One region of the Blautia sp. DFI.9.10 genome, then DNA from elsewhere that is predicted to be linked to it. Evidence: riboswitches for the same ligand, from Rfam matches in the RefSeq annotation. Region 1 holds a riboswitch; the other holds the start of a gene.
The links. A riboswitch is a leader RNA that binds a small molecule or an ion and turns the genes downstream of it on or off. The one in region 1 is predicted to bind cobalamin.
Positions count from the first base shown of each region.

Region 1 (4,082 bases):
CGTTGGACAGATCGTGAGTGATCAGTAAATAAGTCATCTCATATTTTTCCTGCAGCTCATTTAACAGATGCAGGATCTGCTTTCGTATGGAATAATCCAGACTGGATACCGGTTCATCACAGATCACAAGCTCCGGTCTTAATACCAACGCCCTCGCAATATTAGCTCTCTGACACTGACCTCCTGAAATCTGTCCAACATAACGGTTGCGGATATCCGGATCAAGCCCCGTCTGGATCAAAGCCTCCTTTACTCGCTCTTCATACTCACCCTCTTGCAGTTTTTCATGTAATTTCAAAATTTCCAGAATATTTTCTCCAATGGTATAACCGGGATCAAATACCCCGCTGCTGCTTTGAAAGACCATCTGAAGATTCTTGCGATATGGACGAAACTGCTTTTCAGACAAATCCTGCATTTCCTGTCCCTGAAACCAGAATTTTCCATCTGTAGGTTTCTCCAGGCCGGCGATCAGCTTTCCGAATGTAGTTTTACCACTTCCACTTTCACCGATCAGGGCCATGGATGATCCTGCATGGATTTCCAGACTTACATCATCCACTGCCTTCACAATTTTTTTCTTGCCATAATATTTTTTTAAATGTTCTGTCTTTAGTAACGTACTCATACTTTTCCCCTATAAAACTGCATCCAACAGTTTTTTTGTATATGAATGCTGCGGATGATAAAAGATCTCTTCAACCGTTCCGTTTTCCACTATTTCGCCGTCTTTCATGATCGAAACATCATCCGCGATCTCTGCCACCACACCCAGATCATGCGTAATAAATAACACGCCCAGATTTTCTTTCCTGGATAGCTGATAGATTTCTTCCAGGATCTGCTTCTGTACGGTTACATCCAAGGCTGTCGTCGGCTCATCTGCGATCAGATAATCCGGTTTCATGGACATGGCAATGGCGATCATAACACGTTGGCACATACCACCAGACAATTCGTAAGGTTTTTTCTTCATCAGTTCTTCCGGATCACGCAGATTCATCATCCGCAGACTTTCCAACGCTGCTTCCCTTGCCTGTTTTTTGCTCATTCTGCGATGTTTTCTCAGTCCTTCCAGAAGCAGTTGTTCAACTGTAAAAAGTGGATCAAGAGCAGCAGTCGGATCCTGAAAGATCATTCCGATCCTGTCTCCGTATAACTGTCGTTTTTCTTTTCCTGATAACTTCAGAAGACTCTTTTCGTTCAGTGTCACATCTCCGGATATCACCTTTCCATTTCCTGCAAGCAGATTCATGATCGTCAGAGAGGTAACTGACTTGCCGCTTCCACTTTCTCCCACCAGAGCATGGATCCTTCCGCGTTTTACTTCCAGGCTGACATCTTTTACTGCATGAACCATTCCGTGAGATGTCTGAAACTCCACATGTAGTCTTTTTACCCTTAGGACATCATTTTTGGGCTGTTCCATTCTGTATTCCCTCCCCCAGATAATTAAATGCCAGAACAATGATCATGATCAGTATGCCCGGATAAAACATCAGTCTTGGATAAGTCTGGATATAACTTCTACTGTCACTGAGCATGATCCCCCATTCCGGTGTCGGTGCCTGCACACCAAGGCCGATAAAGGAAAAACCGGCAATTGACAGAATGATCGAACCGATTTCCATTGTTGCCAGTGCGATCACAGATGGCAGGATATTTCTCAATACATGCCTAAATATGATCCTTGCGTGGCCGCAGCCGCCGGCTTTTAGTGCGGTCATATAATTTTTATTTTTTTCCTGAAGTGTCAATGCTCGGGCAAGCCTTGCATATTCTGCCCAGGATACGACCGATAAGGACAGAATCAGATGAGCGCCGCTGGCTCCTACGGTTCCTGCAATGGCAAGTGCCACAATAAAGACCGGCATAGCCATAAATACATCAATGATCCTCATAATTATGGAATCGATTTTTCCACCTACATATCCGGCAAACAGTCCGATAGGCACCCCGACACATACAGTAATCAGAAGCACCGTAAAGCTATAGCTCAGTGAATACCGGCTGCCCCAGAGAAGTCTTGATAAAATACATCGTCCCAGCTGATCAGTACCTAAAGGATATGCCGCCGACGGATTCTTTAATTTTATCGAAACATCCACAAGCAGTGGATCATGCGGCGCTAATACAGGTGCAAAAATAGCTGCCAATGCAAAAATTATGACCACCATCAATCCTATTTTTGTTTTCGGTGACCGGAATACTTGTTTCCAGTACAGATTCTGGATCATGCTTTTTTCTGTTTTCTGCTTTCTTCTGCTTCCCATTCTATGATCTCTCCTTTACTTTAACTGGATTCGCCGGTCAATCGCAGAATAGGCGATATCCACAAGAAAATTTAATACTACAATGCCAACAGCCAGAATAAAGATAAAACATTGCAGCACCGGAGTGTCTTTTGAGATCACGGATTTCAATGCCAGATTTCCGATTCCCTGAATTGAAAAAATACTTTCTATCACAGCTGAGCCACAGAAAAAACCGATCACAATTGATACCAGACGTGTCAGCACAGGAATCAGGATATTTTTCAGACCATGACGCAAAATTACATTTACAGATGACAATCCCTTAGCTCTGCTGGCACGTATGTAATCCTGCTTCAGCACCTGTATCATATTGGTACGGATCAATCTCGTCATAATTCCAAAGAAACTGATATCCATGGCAAATGCCGCAAGAATCGGGATGCCTCCGGCATCTCCTCCGATCACGGAAATCACTTTTAGCTTTACTCCAAATATATAGAGCAGCATCAGACCGATCCAGAAAGATGGCATAGATACACTGAGGGACGACAAAATGCGAATGACTTTATCCAGAACTCTGTTTTCATAAATTGCCGACAAAATTCCAAGAGGGACTGATACGATCATCAACAATAAAAACGAAGTAACTGCCAGTTTAAATGTCTGTGGAAAATATCTTTTTAATTCCTCAAAAGCCGGTTTTCTGGTAGAATATGATTTTCCAAAATCGCCATGAAGTGCCTGATCCAGCCATTTCCCGTATTGTACCAGCACCGGCTGATCCAGTCCTTCCTCATGCCGTACTTCTTCTACCTGCTCCGGTGACGGATGCTCATATTTTTTCTCCGCCAGCACTCTGGCAGCATCACCTGCCGATATAAAACTCAGCATAAAAATAATAAATGTAACCGCCAGCACTACCGGAATCATAAATATAAAACGCTTTGCAATTACTTTTCCCATCTTCATCTCTCCTCATTTTTTATCTGTTTATTGTTTTTAAAATAAAAAAAGCTGATATGATCCAGCATCATATCAGCACAAAAAACAAACCTCCACCTCAGGCAGAGCTTATTCCTTCTGTATCCCATCCGAATCAGAATTCTTCTGTCAAAAAGGCAAGTCTCCTGACTCCAGTTCTTCCTACTTACCATCTTCCCGGATCTCTCCAGTGATATTTTGGTTTTCGTCCCTGTCACAGTAGCGGTGGCTGTTCTGGCATTTCACCAGATTCCTTATTAAGTACTTTGTACACCCTTCTGACTATTCAATTTTCATAGTTGCAATGAATAAATATTATAATATCATACTTTTCTTTTTATATAAATAGTTTTTTGTCAAATATAAAATATCTGAACATTTCATAGTGAAACCCGGATATTTTCTGCCTGTATTATTATAGATCCCTTAAGTAAATAACATTATGTATGAACGGTGACTTCTTTATATTTCCGTATAATGATCATATAACTTACGAATAATAAAACAGCTGCACTGCTCCATGCACAGATCTCTGCATAGTATATTCCATCTTCACCGATCAGTTTTGGCAGCAGCAGCGCAACACTGACACGCATGATAAATTCTGCAATGCCGCTGGCAAGCGGAATCAAAGTATTACCCAGGCCCTGGATAGCGGAACGATACACATACAGCAAATACAGCACCCACAAAAAGACAGCCATGATAAACAAATACTTATATGCTATATCCAATACCTGTCGGGTCTGATCCGGTTCACCGGATACAAACAGGGACAGTACATTACGTCCAAACAGTACCATCATGCCGGAAATGAAAGCCGAAGTGAGCACTGCCATATAAGTG
Region 1 covers NZ_JANGAA010000019.1:35,791-39,872, reverse strand. Annotated here, with positions in the region: gene NE671_RS11775 (oligopeptide/dipeptide ABC transporter ATP-binding protein) at 1-628, opposite strand, end outside; gene NE671_RS11770 (ABC transporter ATP-binding protein) at 638-1,429, opposite strand; gene nikC (nickel transporter permease) at 1,410-2,273, opposite strand; gene NE671_RS11760 (ABC transporter permease) at 2,289-3,218, opposite strand; cobalamin riboswitch at 3,356-3,529, opposite strand; gene NE671_RS11755 (MATE family efflux transporter) at 3,677-4,082, opposite strand, start outside.

Region 2 (4,082 bases), on a different contig from region 1:
TGGAGGCACAGTACACACAGGAGAAGGCAGAGCTGGAGGGAATGAAGCAGGAATATGAGGCAGAGTCCCAGAACCTGCAGGCACAGCTGGATGAGAAGCGTGCCACATCCGCAGATTATGATAATGAGATCGCCTACGCACAGCAGCAGGCTACAGATTATGCCAACCTTCTTGCAGAGCAGACTGCAGAGCTTCAGAGATTAGAGGCTGAGCGTATTGCAGCAGAGGAAGAGGCAAGACGTCAGGCCGAGGCTGAAGCAGCAGCGAGAGCACAGGCTGAGGCAGAAGAGGAAGCAAGACGCCAGGCAGAGCAGGAAGCACAGCAGGATGAGGCGGACGAGAGCGAAGACGTACAGTACGATGAGGACGGCGACGTGATCGAGAATGCAGATGAGGATACTGCAGAAGATGACACCGAGGATGTGGATGAAGATGCAGACAATGGTGAGAATGATGATGCGTCCGAGGATACTGAGAATACAGAGGATAATGCAGACGCAGATTACGATAACAGCACAGACGCATCTGAAGAAAGTGCAGAGGACACATCTAATGCAGAGGATACATCTTCAGACAGTGACAGTTCTTCTTACAGTAGCGGTTCAGGATCTTCTGTTGTGAATTATGCTACACAGTTTGTGGGAAATCCTTACGTATGGGGTGGAACAAGCCTTACCAATGGTGCAGACTGCTCCGGATTTGTACAGAGTGTCTATGCGAACTTCGGAGTCAGCCTTCCGAGAACCTCCTATGAGCAGCAGAATGCAGGTACAGAAGTATCCTACGCAGATGCACAGCCGGGAGATCTGATCTGCTATGGCGGACACGTGGCTATTTACATGGGTAATGGCCAGATCGTTCATGCATCGAACTCTCAGGACGGGATCAAGATCAGCAATGATGCTACATACAGAACAATTGTATCTGTAAGACGTCTTGTATAATAAAAACGTACAACAGAAAATAAAAATACAGCAGCCCGACAGCAGTTTGTCGGGCTGTTTTTAACGTCGGAAAAAATACTGAAAAACCCATGGAACGGAGTGAACAGCAACAAAATATGCTCAAAAATGTATAAATATTGAAAACAGTATTGACATATAATTAACGGGATGTTATTATAATGTCAGTATAATTCCATATTGAACATAGCAAGTGCTGAGGATAGCTGACAGTTATATATTGATTATCAGAAGTCCACAGAAAAGGGAATCAGGTGTGAAACCTGAGCGATCCGGTCACTGTAACGGAGGAGCGAATCTCATAGTCCATTGTACGTATGTATGAGAAGGAGAGAGGAGTCATGATCCCGGAGCCAGGAAACCTGCTTGTTATGGCGAGGTTAAACTTCCGTGTAAAGTGTAACAACCATTTCAGGGACTCCGCACCCCTGGGACGTTGTCTACTTTTTTACGAGAGTAGGCATTTTTTTATGGAATGCGCCTGTTCATATGAATTATACATGATTAAATGGCAGGCGATACTACTCCGGATACATTCGTTCCCTCCGCGCACTCATGAACGGATTATATTTCTACCCCGGGGTGGCATCGCTACCTCTTTTTTATAGGAAAAAATTATGTGTGGTTATGTCAGGAGAGGAGAAAAGAGCCATGGAGAAACCATACTGGGAAGGCAAAGAATACTCTTACTTCAGCCACAAAAACTGTGAGTATTTTCCGTGCCATAAAGGAGCAGATCCGGAGAACTTCAATTGTCTGTTCTGCTATTGTCCTTTATATGCACTGGGAGATAAATGTGGTGGTAATTTCCGCTTTACGGAAAGCGGGATCAAAGACTGCACCGAATGCAAGCTTCCTCACAGAAGAGAAAATTTCGGATATGTTACAGGTAAATATAGCGAGCTTGCGGAAATTGTACGGAAGCAGCGGGAAAAATAAAAAACAGGCCAGTTCAGATACAGGAAAATGTATATTCCTGTGTTTGAACTGGCCTGTTTTGTTTGGGGTGGACAATATCTGTTATCTGTCGAAAAAGATACAGAAGATCATTCTCTGGTTTGGAGAAAAACCTTGAGTCTGGGAATCTGGTTGTTGAGGATCAGCTGTTCCGGAAACATGGCCTGATGAACAAACTCAGCAGCACAGGTAAAATCTCCGATATGCTCCGGGCCATGGCTGTCACTGGAAAGAAGCAGCGGCAGATCATATTTGCGGCAGCATCGAAGGATCTCGAAACAGTTTTCTCTTGTGTCGCCACGATAGCCATAAGGTGCAAGAGAAGCTTCGTTGATCTCAAAGATCGTGCCGGTTTCCCTGGCAGCCCTTGCAAGCGCATCATAATTAACCGGGTAATGAGTGTTATCACTATGTCCGAGGATCTTTACACAGGGGTTTTTCATTACATTGATAAAAGCTTCTGTGTTTTCGGCTCTGGTACCGCAGCGGTAATTCCAGGCATGCATGCTGGCAATGGCGTAATCAAGTTTACATAATAATTCCTGATCTAAATCTACCGTCCCGCTGCGGTCAAGGATATTCAGTTCAATTCCGTAGAGTAATTCTACACCGAAATGTTTTTTGGGAGAATAGGTAAGGCTGCGGAAATAGGAGGAAGTTCCGGCTGCCAGAGTGCCGGGACCGTGATCAGTGATTCCGAGAAGCCGGAGACCTTTCTCAGCAGCTGCGCGTGCCATGTTGGTGATGGTACATTCCGTGCCGTGACCACTGGCGATGGAGTGGGTATGCATATCAGAAAGATACATAAAAATACACCTCTTTTACTGTTTGAGAACATGTGACAGAGCGGAATACGAATGTCCGCTTTGCATAAATTTTTTCTGAAAAACAAAGGAATTCCTATATAAATCCAAGTATGGCAGAGCAGAAAAACAAAGTCAATAGAGAAAAACATAAAAATACAAAAAACAAATAAAATCAACAGGGCACAACCGATAAAAACCACAAAAACAGCTAGAAACACATGTTGGATTTCGTTGACATCGAAGTAGGGGTAAGGTATAATAAAACTACATGAGCACATAGCCGGACAGGAGCGGTTCTGGAAGCGTAGAGGCAGACAGATCACCAGAAACAACCGGTTATGAGAAAGGAGAATCATGGAGAAATTTCATATAGCAGATGTTCCGAAAACAGACAGGATCACACATCTTGTAGATAATCTTTATGCAAAGATGCCGGTGATCGAATCTGCCAGAGCAAAACTGATCACAGAGTCTTACAAAGCAACAGAAGACGAGCCGATCATCACCCGCAGAGCCAAGGCATTTGCCCACATCCTGCACAACATTCCGATCATCATCCGTGATGAGGAGCTGATCGTCGGAAGCAGCACTTTGGCGCCGAGAGGATGTCAGACGTTTCCGGAGTATTCTTTCCAGTGGCTGGAAGATGAGCTGGATACAGTGGCTACCAGAACAGCCGATCCATTTTATATTGCGGAGGAAACCAAGGCGGAGCTCCGTGAGGTACATAAATACTGGAAAGGCAAGACTACCAGTGAGCTTGCAACCTCTTATATGGCACCGGAAGCGATTCTTGCCATTGACCACAATATTTTTACACCTGGAAACTATTTCTACAATGGTGTAGGACACGTAACCGTTAAATATGAAGAAGTTCTGGCGATCGGTTATGAAGGGATCATTGCCAAAGCTCAGAAGGAACTGGATGAGTGTAATGTAGGAGATGGTGATTACGCAAAGAAATCCCGTTTCCTGGAAGCGGTTATCATGAGCTGTCAGGCAGTTATTGACTATGCACATCGCTATGCCGAGCTCGCAGAGCAGATGGCATATCAGTGTCAGGATCCGACCAGAAAACAGGAACTCCTTCAGATCGCATCCAATTGTACACGCGTACCGGCGAAGGGCGCCCGTAACTTCTATGAGGCGTGCCAGTCCTTCTGGTTTGTACAGCAGCTGATCCAGATGGAAAGCAGCGGACATTCTATTTCTCCGGGACGTTTTGACCAGTATATGTATCCATATTACAAGAGTGATATGGAAGCAGGCAATCTTACCAGAGAATTTGCCCAGGAACTGATGGACTGCATATGGGTAAAATTAAACGACCTGAATAAATGCCGTGATGCTGCATCTG
Region 2 covers NZ_JANGAA010000005.1:46,118-50,199, reverse strand. Annotated here, with positions in the region: gene NE671_RS04695 (C40 family peptidase) at 1-944, shown strand, start outside; cobalamin riboswitch at 1,177-1,346, shown strand; gene NE671_RS04690 (cysteine-rich small domain-containing protein) at 1,614-1,901, shown strand; gene NE671_RS04685 (phosphatase) at 2,009-2,725, opposite strand; gene NE671_RS04680 (glycyl radical protein) at 3,080-4,082, shown strand, end outside.
Region 2: it holds a riboswitch for cobalamin, as region 1 does, so the genes downstream of both, NE671_RS04690 (cysteine-rich small domain-containing protein) here and NE671_RS11760 (ABC transporter permease) in region 1, are expected to answer to the same signal.